DNA from 2 places in the Cellulosimicrobium composti genome. Region 1 is predicted to be linked to the other one. Evidence: predicted binding sites of a transcription regulator. Region 1 holds the regulator's gene; the other holds the start of a gene.
What was found. The regulator HspR, encoded in region 1, represses chaperone genes until heat shock. The targets are predictions, from matches to a motif close to AAGTTGAGTCNNNNNGACTCAACTT.
Positions count from the first base shown of each region.

Region 1 (4,404 bases):
GACGACGCAGTACCTGGTGCACCGGCTCCGCGAGACGTACGGCGTCGCCGCGCGCACCGGCGTCGCCGCGACGCACACCCACGGCCTGCTCGTCGTCGACGTCGCGCTCGACGACCTCACGGGCTGGCAGCGCTTCGCCCGGTCCGCCGCGATGGGGCGCGCCCTCACCCACACGTTCGGCGACGGGCACCCGATGGCGTCGCTCGGCGACGGCCTGTTCGTCGTGCTCGGCGAGCGCGGGGTGGACGACCACGAGCTGCGCAGCGCGCTCCGGCACAGCATCGAGCGCACCGGGCTCTCCCTCGGCGTCACGGCGATCCTGCGCCGACCGCCGCGCATCTGGCTCGAGCCCCTGCCCGGGACCCACACCGCCGCGGTCGAGCTCCTCGGCACCCTGCAGCGCTGACACGACCGCGCCCCGCCCCACGCGGGCTAGCGCGTGGGGCGGGGCGTCGGGCGGCGTCCACGGCCGGCGGGAGCCGGCCGCCTCGTGCACGGTCGTACCGCGCGTCAGCGCGGGGTGTAGGTCAGGCAGTCGGCGCGGTCCTCGCCCGTGGCTCCCGCACCGACGCGGATGGAGGGCGCCGAGCACTCGAGAGCGGCGTTGTGCACGCAGTCCGTGCGCTGGCACGCGCCGACGTGCGCGAGGACCTTCTCCAGGCCGCCCTTCGTGCCGAGCGGGATGAAGGTCGCGCACTCGGCGTCGCCCGCGTGACCGGCGATCGTCACGGCGCCCGCGTGGCACCCGTGGTCGTGGTTGTAGCCGCAGCCGTCGATGGAACACTCGACGACCTGCGGCATCTCCGTGAGGCTGCTCATCGCGATCTCCTTCTCTGACGAGGACCCGTCGGTGCGACGGGCTTCTGCTCCCACGGTATTCCTGGAAATGCGCCCTGCCTAGGAAGTGAGGCCTTGCTCAGAAATGCAGGAATGCGCCGCCATTAGCGCACGAGAATCTTTCACAATTACCTGACCTGCCGGAACACCGCGCACGGCGGCGCGGTCTCGTCAGGGACGCCCCGGAGGCGTAGCGTCGGAGGATGGCCACCTCGGGCGCGCCGCTGTTCTCGGGCGCCGGCGCCGACCTCTACGCCGTCGGCGCCGACCGCGTCCTGCGCCGGTCTCGCTCGGGCGCCGACGCGGCGGGCGTCGCCGCCGTCATGCGGCACGTGCGCGAGGCGGGCTTCCCCGCACCCCGCGTGGACGCCGCGCGTGACGGCGACCTCACCATGGAGCTCGTGCGCGGGCCCACGCTCCTGCAGTCGCTCCTCGGCGGGCGGACGTCCCTCGCGGGCGCGGCCCGGACGCTCGTCGCGCTGCACGACGCCCTCCACGCGCTCCCCGCGCCGGCCCCGGGCGGGGCGGCGCACGCGGCGCTCACCGTGCCGTCGCCCGTCGCCCTCGACGCGGCGTCCGACGGGCCGCCGTGCGTGCTGCACCTGGCCCTGCACCCCGCGAACGTCGTGCTGACGGCCGACGGGCCGGCCGTCCTCGACTGGACGAGCGCCCGGCTCGGGCCGGCCGGGCTCGACCTCGCGGTCACCGCGGTGATCGTCGCGGAGGTCGCCGTGGACGAGGACGACGAGCTCGCGCCGGGAGCGCGCGTCCTCCTCGACGCGTTCCTGCACCTCGCCGACCCCGTGCTCGGGAGCCACCTCGACGCCGCCGCGCGGGTCCGTGCCGGCGACCCGGGCCTCGACCCGGCGGAGTCCGCGCTCGTCCCGGCCGCGGCCGCGCTCGTCGCGCGCGAGGCGCGCCGCAGCTGACGGCGGGGTCAGTCGTCGGCGTCGGGCCGCGGGCGCCAGATGACGAGCGCGCGCGCCTCGCCGTGCTCGACGAGCGTCTCGCGCAGCGCCTCCTCGACGCCGCGGCGCACGCTGCGCCCGCGCGGCACCACGACGACGTCACCGCTCGCCGCCGCGGCGAACACGCGGCCGCCGGGCTCGACGCGCGCGGACAGCGCCTCGATGCGCCGCTCGAGCCGCTCGACCTGCGCCTCGAGCGCGAGGATCCGCTGGATGCCCGCGAGGTTGATGCCCTCGTCGTGGCTGAGGCGCTGCACCTCGAGGAGCTTCGCGACGTCGCGCAGCGAGTACCGGCGGCCGCGGCCCGCGGTGCGGCGCGGCACCACGAGGCCGAGCCGGTCGTACTGGCGCAGCGTCTGCGGGTGCATGCCCGCGAGCGCCGCCGCCTGGGAGATGACGAGCACGGGGGCGTCCTGGTCGACGTCGTCCCGGCCCGGCACCGCGCCCTGTGCGGTCATGGTCGACCGCCTCCTCATTCCGCCGCCTGGCGGACCAGGTCGGCGCGCACGTCCTCGCCGTCCGTCTCGGCGGCGAAGGTCTCGACGGCCTCGCGCGCCGCGCGCGAGAGCTTCTGCGGCACGGCGACCTGGACGGTGACGAGCAGGTCGCCCGTCCCCTTCGCGGTCCGCACGCCGCGGCCCTTGACGCGCAGCGTGCGGCCCGACGGCGTGCCGGCCGGCACCTTGACCTTCACGGTCGAGCCGTCGAGCGTCGGCACGGCGATGGTCGCGCCGAGCGCGGCCTCGGCGAACGTCACGGGGACGGTCACGCGCAGGTTGGTGCCGTCGAGCGAGAACACGGGGTGCGGGGTGACGTGCACGGTGACGACGAGGTCGCCGTCGGGTCCGCCGGCCGTGCCGGGGCGGCCCTTGCCGCGCAGCCGGATCTTCTGGCCGTCGCGCACGCCCGGCGGGATGCGCGTGGTGACGGCACGCCCGTCGACGGTGAACGTGACCGTGGAGCCCTCGACCGCCTGGCGGAACGGGAGCGTCGTGGCGGCGGCGACGTCGGCTCCGGCGCGCGGGCGCGGGCCGCCGAACTGCTGGGCGCCCGCGCCGCCGAACATCGACCCGAGGATGTCCTCGAAGCCTCCGGCGCCGCCCTGGCCGCCGGTGGAGTAGCGCACCCGGGCGCCGCCCGGTGCGGCGCCGCCGAACATGCCGCCGAACAGGTCCTCGAAGCCGCCCGCGCCCTGGGCCCCGCCGGGGCCGGCGGAGAAGCGTGCGCCGCCGGCCATCGCGCGGATCGCGTCGTACTGCTCGCGCTCCTTGGGGTCGGAGAGCACGGCGTACGCCTCGCCGATCTCCTTGAACTTCGCCTCGGCCGTCGCGTCCCCGGGGTTCTGGTCGGGGTGGTACTGGCGGGCGAGCTTGCGGTAGGCCTTCTTGATCGCGGCGTCGTCGGCGTCCTTGGAGACGCCGAGCGCGGCGTAGAAGTCCTTCTCCATCCAGTCCTGTCCGGTCACGGCGCCTCCCTCCTGTCGGTGGTCGTGGTCCTGGTTCCTTCTCGTCGTCCGCGCCCGGTCGCCGGGAGCGGTGCTGCTGGTGATCCTCGCGTGCCCGACGGCGGAGCGCACCTCCGCGCGGGAGGTGCGCCCGCGCCGTCGGGCACGGTGGGGTCGGTGCTACTCGGGTCCGACGACCGAGACGCGCGCGGCGCGCACGACGCGCTCGCCGATGCGGTAGCCGGGCTCGATGACGAGGTTCACCGTGGTGGCGGTGGCCTCGGGGTCGGCCTGGTGCATGAGCGCCTCGTGGACGGTCGGGTCGAACTCCTCGCCGACCTTCCCGTACCGCTCGATGCCGAACTTCTCCAAGCTCGCGTCGAGCTTCTCCGCGATGGCGGCGAACGGGCCCGTCAGCTCACCGTGCTGGCGCGCGCGGTCGATGTCGTCGAGCACCGGCAGGAGCGCGGTGAGCACGTCCTCCACGCCCCGCGCCCGCGCGGCCTCCTGGTCGCGCAGCGAGCGGTTGCGGTAGTTCGTGAAGCTCGCGCGCTCGCGCTGGAGCGCCTCGAGGTGCTCCGCGGCCTCCGCCTTCGCGGCGAGGACCTCGGCGTCGACCTCGGCCTCGCCGGACGGCTCGAAGTCGAGGCCCGCGAGCGGGTCCGTCTCCGCGCCGCCGCCGGCCCCCTCGGACGGCGCGGCCTCGCCCGCGGGGCGGGGCTGCGCCGTCTCCGGGTCGACCTTGCGCTTGTCGGTGAAGTGGAAGGGCTTGTCCTCGGGGCCCTGACCGGGCTCGCGCCCGGCCTGCTCCTCGGGGCCCCGTGCGTCGTCCGACGTCACTTCTTGTCGTCCTCGTCGTCCACGATCTCGGCGTCGACGACGTCCTCGTCCGGTGCGGACGAGGCGCCCGCCGCGGCGGACGCGTCGTCAGCAGCAGCACCGGGGTTGCCGGCGGCCTGCTCCTGCTCGGCCGACGCGTAGAGCGCCTGGCCGATCTTCTGCGAGGACGCGACGAGCTTCTCGTGCGCGGTCTTCACCGCGGCGGCGTCCTCGCCCTCGAGCGCGGACTTCACCGACGCGATGTCGGCCTCGACCTCGGTGACGACGTCGGCCGAGAGCTTCTCCTTGTTCTCGGAGACGAGCTTCTCCGTCGAG
Region 1 is NZ_JAAFAN010000105.1:1,472-5,875, forward strand. Features, by position in the region: gene GYH36_RS18435 (hypothetical protein) at 1-406, shown strand, start outside; gene GYH36_RS18440 (DUF1540 domain-containing protein) at 511-819, opposite strand; gene GYH36_RS18445 (phosphotransferase) at 1,041-1,766, shown strand; gene GYH36_RS18450 (heat shock protein transcriptional repressor HspR) at 1,775-2,263, opposite strand; gene GYH36_RS18455 (DnaJ C-terminal domain-containing protein) at 2,278-3,270, opposite strand; gene grpE (nucleotide exchange factor GrpE) at 3,430-4,089, opposite strand; gene dnaK (molecular chaperone DnaK) at 4,086-4,404, opposite strand, start outside.

Region 2 (4,404 bases), on a different contig from region 1:
ACCTCGGGGAGGAAGCTCGCGACGTACACGAGCGCGGTCACCTGGTGGTTGCCCTCGGCGGCGACCGTCATGACCGTGCCGCCGTAGGAGTGCCCGACGAGGACGACGGGCCCGTCGACGCCCGCGAGGACGCTGCGGAGGTAGGCGGCGTCGTGCTCGAGGCCGCGCAGGGGGTTGGCGACGGCGATCACGCGGTGCCCGGCGGCCTGCAGGGCTGGGATCGAGCCGTTCCAGCTCGAGGAGTCGGCGAACGCGCCGTGCACGAGGACGACGGTCTGCTGCGTGGTGGTGGTCATGGCGATCTTCCCTTCCCATCGGGTCCGGGGCCATCCCGGTACGCGCCTCCAACCTCACCGGTATGCAATATATTCCATGCGAGCGACCGCGGGCCGGGAGGCGAGGAAGAATGGGGCTGTGCCCATCCCTCCACACTCGCCCGCGGTCGGTCGCACGCTCCTGCGCGACGACGTCTACACCCGGCTCCGGGACGCCATCATCGACGGCACCCTCGAACCGGGGGAGCAGCTGCGCGACGTCGAGCTGGCCGCCTGGCTCGGCGTGAGCCGGACGCCTGTGCGCGAGGCCCTGCTGCGGCTCGCGCGCGGCGGCCTCGTCGTCGCGCGTCCGGGGCGGTCCACCGTCGTCAGCTCGCTCGACCTGCGCGCGCTGCGCGAGGCGCGCGACGTCGTCGCCGCGATGCACCAGCTCGCCGTGCGCCAGGCCGTCCCCCTGCTCACCGACGCGGACCTCGACGCGATGCGCGACGCCGCACGCCGCTTCGCCGCGGCCGTGGAGACGGGCGACGTGGACGCGGCGATCGCCGCCGACGACGACCTCCACGGCGTCCCGGTCGAGGTGGCCGGGAACCGGGCGGTCGTCGCCGTGCTCGAGCAGTTCACGCCGGTCCTGCGCCGGGCCGAGCGCCTGCGCTTCGCCGCGCCCGACGCCCAGGGGTCCCTCGGACGCCACGACGAGCTCGTCCGCCTGTGCGCCGCGCGGGACGCCGACGGCGCGGCGGCTGTCGCCGCCGGGCTCTGGTCGAGCCTTCCGGACGCCGACTGACGCACGACGGCGCCGGGTCGACCCCGTACGGGGCGGCCCGGCGCCGTGGCGTCGGTCGGCGGGGCGTCACCGGCGTGCGGTGTCGCCCCGCGCGGAAGTCACTCCGAGGGCGGGCGCAGGCGCGTCGCGTCGTCGATCTCGTCGTCCGGGCCGCCCGGCGCGCCGGTGTCCGGTGCCGCGCCGCCCGGCTGGGGCGGGAGCGGCTGCGTCGGGGCCGGCTGCTGGTACGGCGGCAGCGGCTGGGTCGCGCCCGGCTGGGCCGGCAGGGGCGTCGTCGGCGAGGACTGCGGGTGCTGCGGCGCGCCCGGAGGGGTGAACGGCGCCGCACCCGGCTGCCCGCCCTGCTGGGGCGGGGCCGGCGGCCCGGGCGCGTACTGCCCCGGTGCCGGAGGCTGTGCCCCGTACCCCTGCGGACCCGGCTGGCCGGGCTGCTGCGGGCCCGGGTACTGGCCCGGCTGCTGGCCGGGATACGGGGACTGCTGCTGTCCGGGGTACTGAGGCTGCTGCTGTCCGGGGTGCTGAGGCTGCTGCTGGCCGGGGTACTGGCCCTGCTGGGGTCCCTGCGGGCCGGGGTAGGCGCCGGGCTGACCCGGGTACGCGCCCGGCTGCGCCGGGTGGCCGGCCTGCTGGCCGGGGTACTGGCCCTGCTGACCCGGGTACTGGCCCGGCTGGCCGGGGTACTGGCCCTGCCCCGGCTGCTGGCCGCCGGCGTACGCGCCCGGCTGGCCGCCCTGCGCGAAGCCCGCGGCCTGGCCGTCCTGCGTGCCGGGCTTCGAGCGGAGCACGAGCCACAGCACGAGGCCGATGATCCCGAGCAGCACCACGCCGCCGAGCACGAGCCAGATCCAGGCCGACGAGCCGGAGTCCGACGCGTCCGCCGAGCCGTCGCCGGTGTCGGGCACCGCGGCGCCGTCGGAGTCCGACGTCTCCTCGTCGGAGCCCTCGTCGCCCGAGCCCGCCGAGCCGCCCGCGACCGCGGAGCCGCGCGCCGTCATCTCGTTGGTCTCGCCCACGACGGGCGTCCAGGTGACGGTGTTGCCGTCGATCTCGCCGTTCGACTCGGTGACCTCACCGGGGAACGTGATGGCGATGCGGATGTCGAGGCTCTCCATCATCTGCCGCGTCATCTCGTCGCTCGTGGCGTCGCCCGTTTCGGGGTCGAACTCCTCGTCCGTCATGTCCATCGACCCGCTCACGACGTACTCGTCACCCTCGCGCGTGACGGAGATCGAGTCCGCCGCGCCGGAGTCGAGCTGCGCGATCGGCTGGTCGGCGTACGCGATCCGGGTGCCCGTGTAGCCGTCCTCGGCGTACGGCTCCTGGGTCGCGCCCTCGGGCAGGTCGGACTCCATCTCGGAGCCCATCTGGTCCCACATCTCCTGCGGGTCCATGTCGAGGGACTGCGCGAGCTCGTCCGAGAACGCCATGACGACGCTGCCGTCGAACGTGTCGTCCTCGTTGAGGGTGATGGCCATGTCCATCCGCATGCACCCCGTGAGGAGGAGTGCGAGGGTGGCGAGGAGGGCGCCGAGGCCGAGTCGTCTGCGCAAGGGTGTGGAGTTCACCGGGCCAGCATGTCGCGGATCGTCGCCCGGGGCGAGGGTCGATGCCGATTTGAGACGGAATGCGGCCGGAGTTCATCCGCTCCTCGGGGTCCCCGCGGCGCCCTGGAGGGCGGGAGACGTGCCGAGGGAAGTTGAGCGGAATACACTCAACTTAGGAGTCGTTCCACTGGTCAGACCATCTTTTCGCGCAGCACACCGGAGCACCTATGGAAACGAAGTTCACGACCATGTCGCAGCAGGCGATCGGCGAGGCGATCCAGACCGCGTCGGCCGCCGGCAACCCGCAGCTCGAGCCGACCCACCTCCTCGCCGCGCTGCTCACCCAGGAGGGCGGCGTCGCCGTCGGGCTGCTCGACGCCGTCGGCGCCGACAAGCAGGCCGTCGGGCAGAAGGTCCGCGCGGCCCTCGTCGCGCTGCCCACCGCGAGCGGGTCCGCGGTCGCCCAGCCGACGGCGTCGCGCGCGACGTCCACCGCCCTCGACAACGCCGCCAAGGAGGCACAGGCGCTCGGGGACGAGTACGTCTCGACGGAGCACCTCCTGCTCGGCATCGCGGCGGGGTCGTCGCAGGCCGCGACCATCCTCCAGCAGGCAGGCGCCACGGTGGACGCGCTGCGCTCGGCTCTCCCGGCCGTGCGCGGGAGCGCGCGCGTGACGAGCCCCAACCCCGAGGGCACCTACAAGGCGCTCGAGCAGTACGGCACCGACCTCACCGCCGCTGCCGCCGAGGGCCGTCTCGACCCCGTCATCGGGCGCGACGCCGAGATCCGGCGCGTCGTGCAGGTGCTGAGCCGCCGCACCAAGAACAACCCGGTGCTCATCGGCGAGCCTGGCGTCGGCAAGACGGCCGTCGTCGAGGGGCTCGCGCAGCGCATCGTCGCGGGCGACGTCCCGACGTCCCTCCAGGGCAAGCGGCTCGTGTCGCTCGACCTGGCGAGCATGGTCGCGGGCGCCAAGTACCGCGGTGAGTTCGAGGAGCGCCTCAAGGCCGTCCTGGAGGAGATCAAGTCCTCCGACGGCGAGGTCGTCACGTTCATCGACGAGCTGCACACGGTCGTCGGCGCGGGCGCCGGCGGCGAGGGTGCCATGGACGCGGGCAACATGCTCAAGCCGATGCTGGCGCGCGGCGAGCTGCGCCTCGTGGGCGCCACGACGCTCGACGAGTACCGCGAGTACATCGAGAAGGACCCCGCGCTCGAGCGCCGGTTCCAGCAGGTGTTCGTGGGCGAGCCCTCGGTCGAGGACACGGTCGCGATCCTGCGCGGCCTCAAGGAGCGGTACGAGGCGCACCACAAGGTGACGATCGCCGACTCGGCGCTCGTCGCCGCGGCGTCCCTCTCCGACCGGTACATCACCGGGCGCCAGCTCCCGGACAAGGCGATCGACCTCGTCGACGAGGCGGCGTCGCGCCTGCGCATGGAGCTCGACTCGTCCCCGGTCGAGATCGACGAGCTCCAGCGGGCCGTGACGCGCCTGGAGATGGAGGAGGTCGTGCTCTCGGAGTCGACCGACCCGGCGTCGCTCGAGCGGCTCGAGAAGCTGCGCGCCGACCTCGCGGACCGGCGCGAGGAGCTCGCCGCGCTCACGGCGCGGTGGGAGGCCGAGAAGGCCGGGCACAACCGCGTCGGCGAGCTGCGCGCCAAGCTCGACGAGCTGCGCGTGCAGGTCGAGCGCGCGATCCGCGAGGGCGACCTGGAGACCGCGGGCCGCCTCCAGTACGGCGAGATCCCGCAGGTGCAGCGCGAGCTCGACGCGGCCGAGGCGGAGGAGCGCGCGGA
Region 2 is NZ_JAAFAN010000029.1:43,190-47,593, forward strand. Features, by position in the region: gene GYH36_RS10245 (alpha/beta fold hydrolase) at 1-296, opposite strand, end outside; gene GYH36_RS10250 (GntR family transcriptional regulator) at 415-1,062, shown strand; gene GYH36_RS10255 (LppM family (lipo)protein) at 1,161-2,627, opposite strand; gene clpB (ATP-dependent chaperone ClpB) at 2,834-4,404, shown strand, end outside.
Region 2: GYH36_RS10255 (LppM family (lipo)protein) is a predicted target of HspR. The motif match lies at 2,756-2,780, and genes of this name have one in related genera.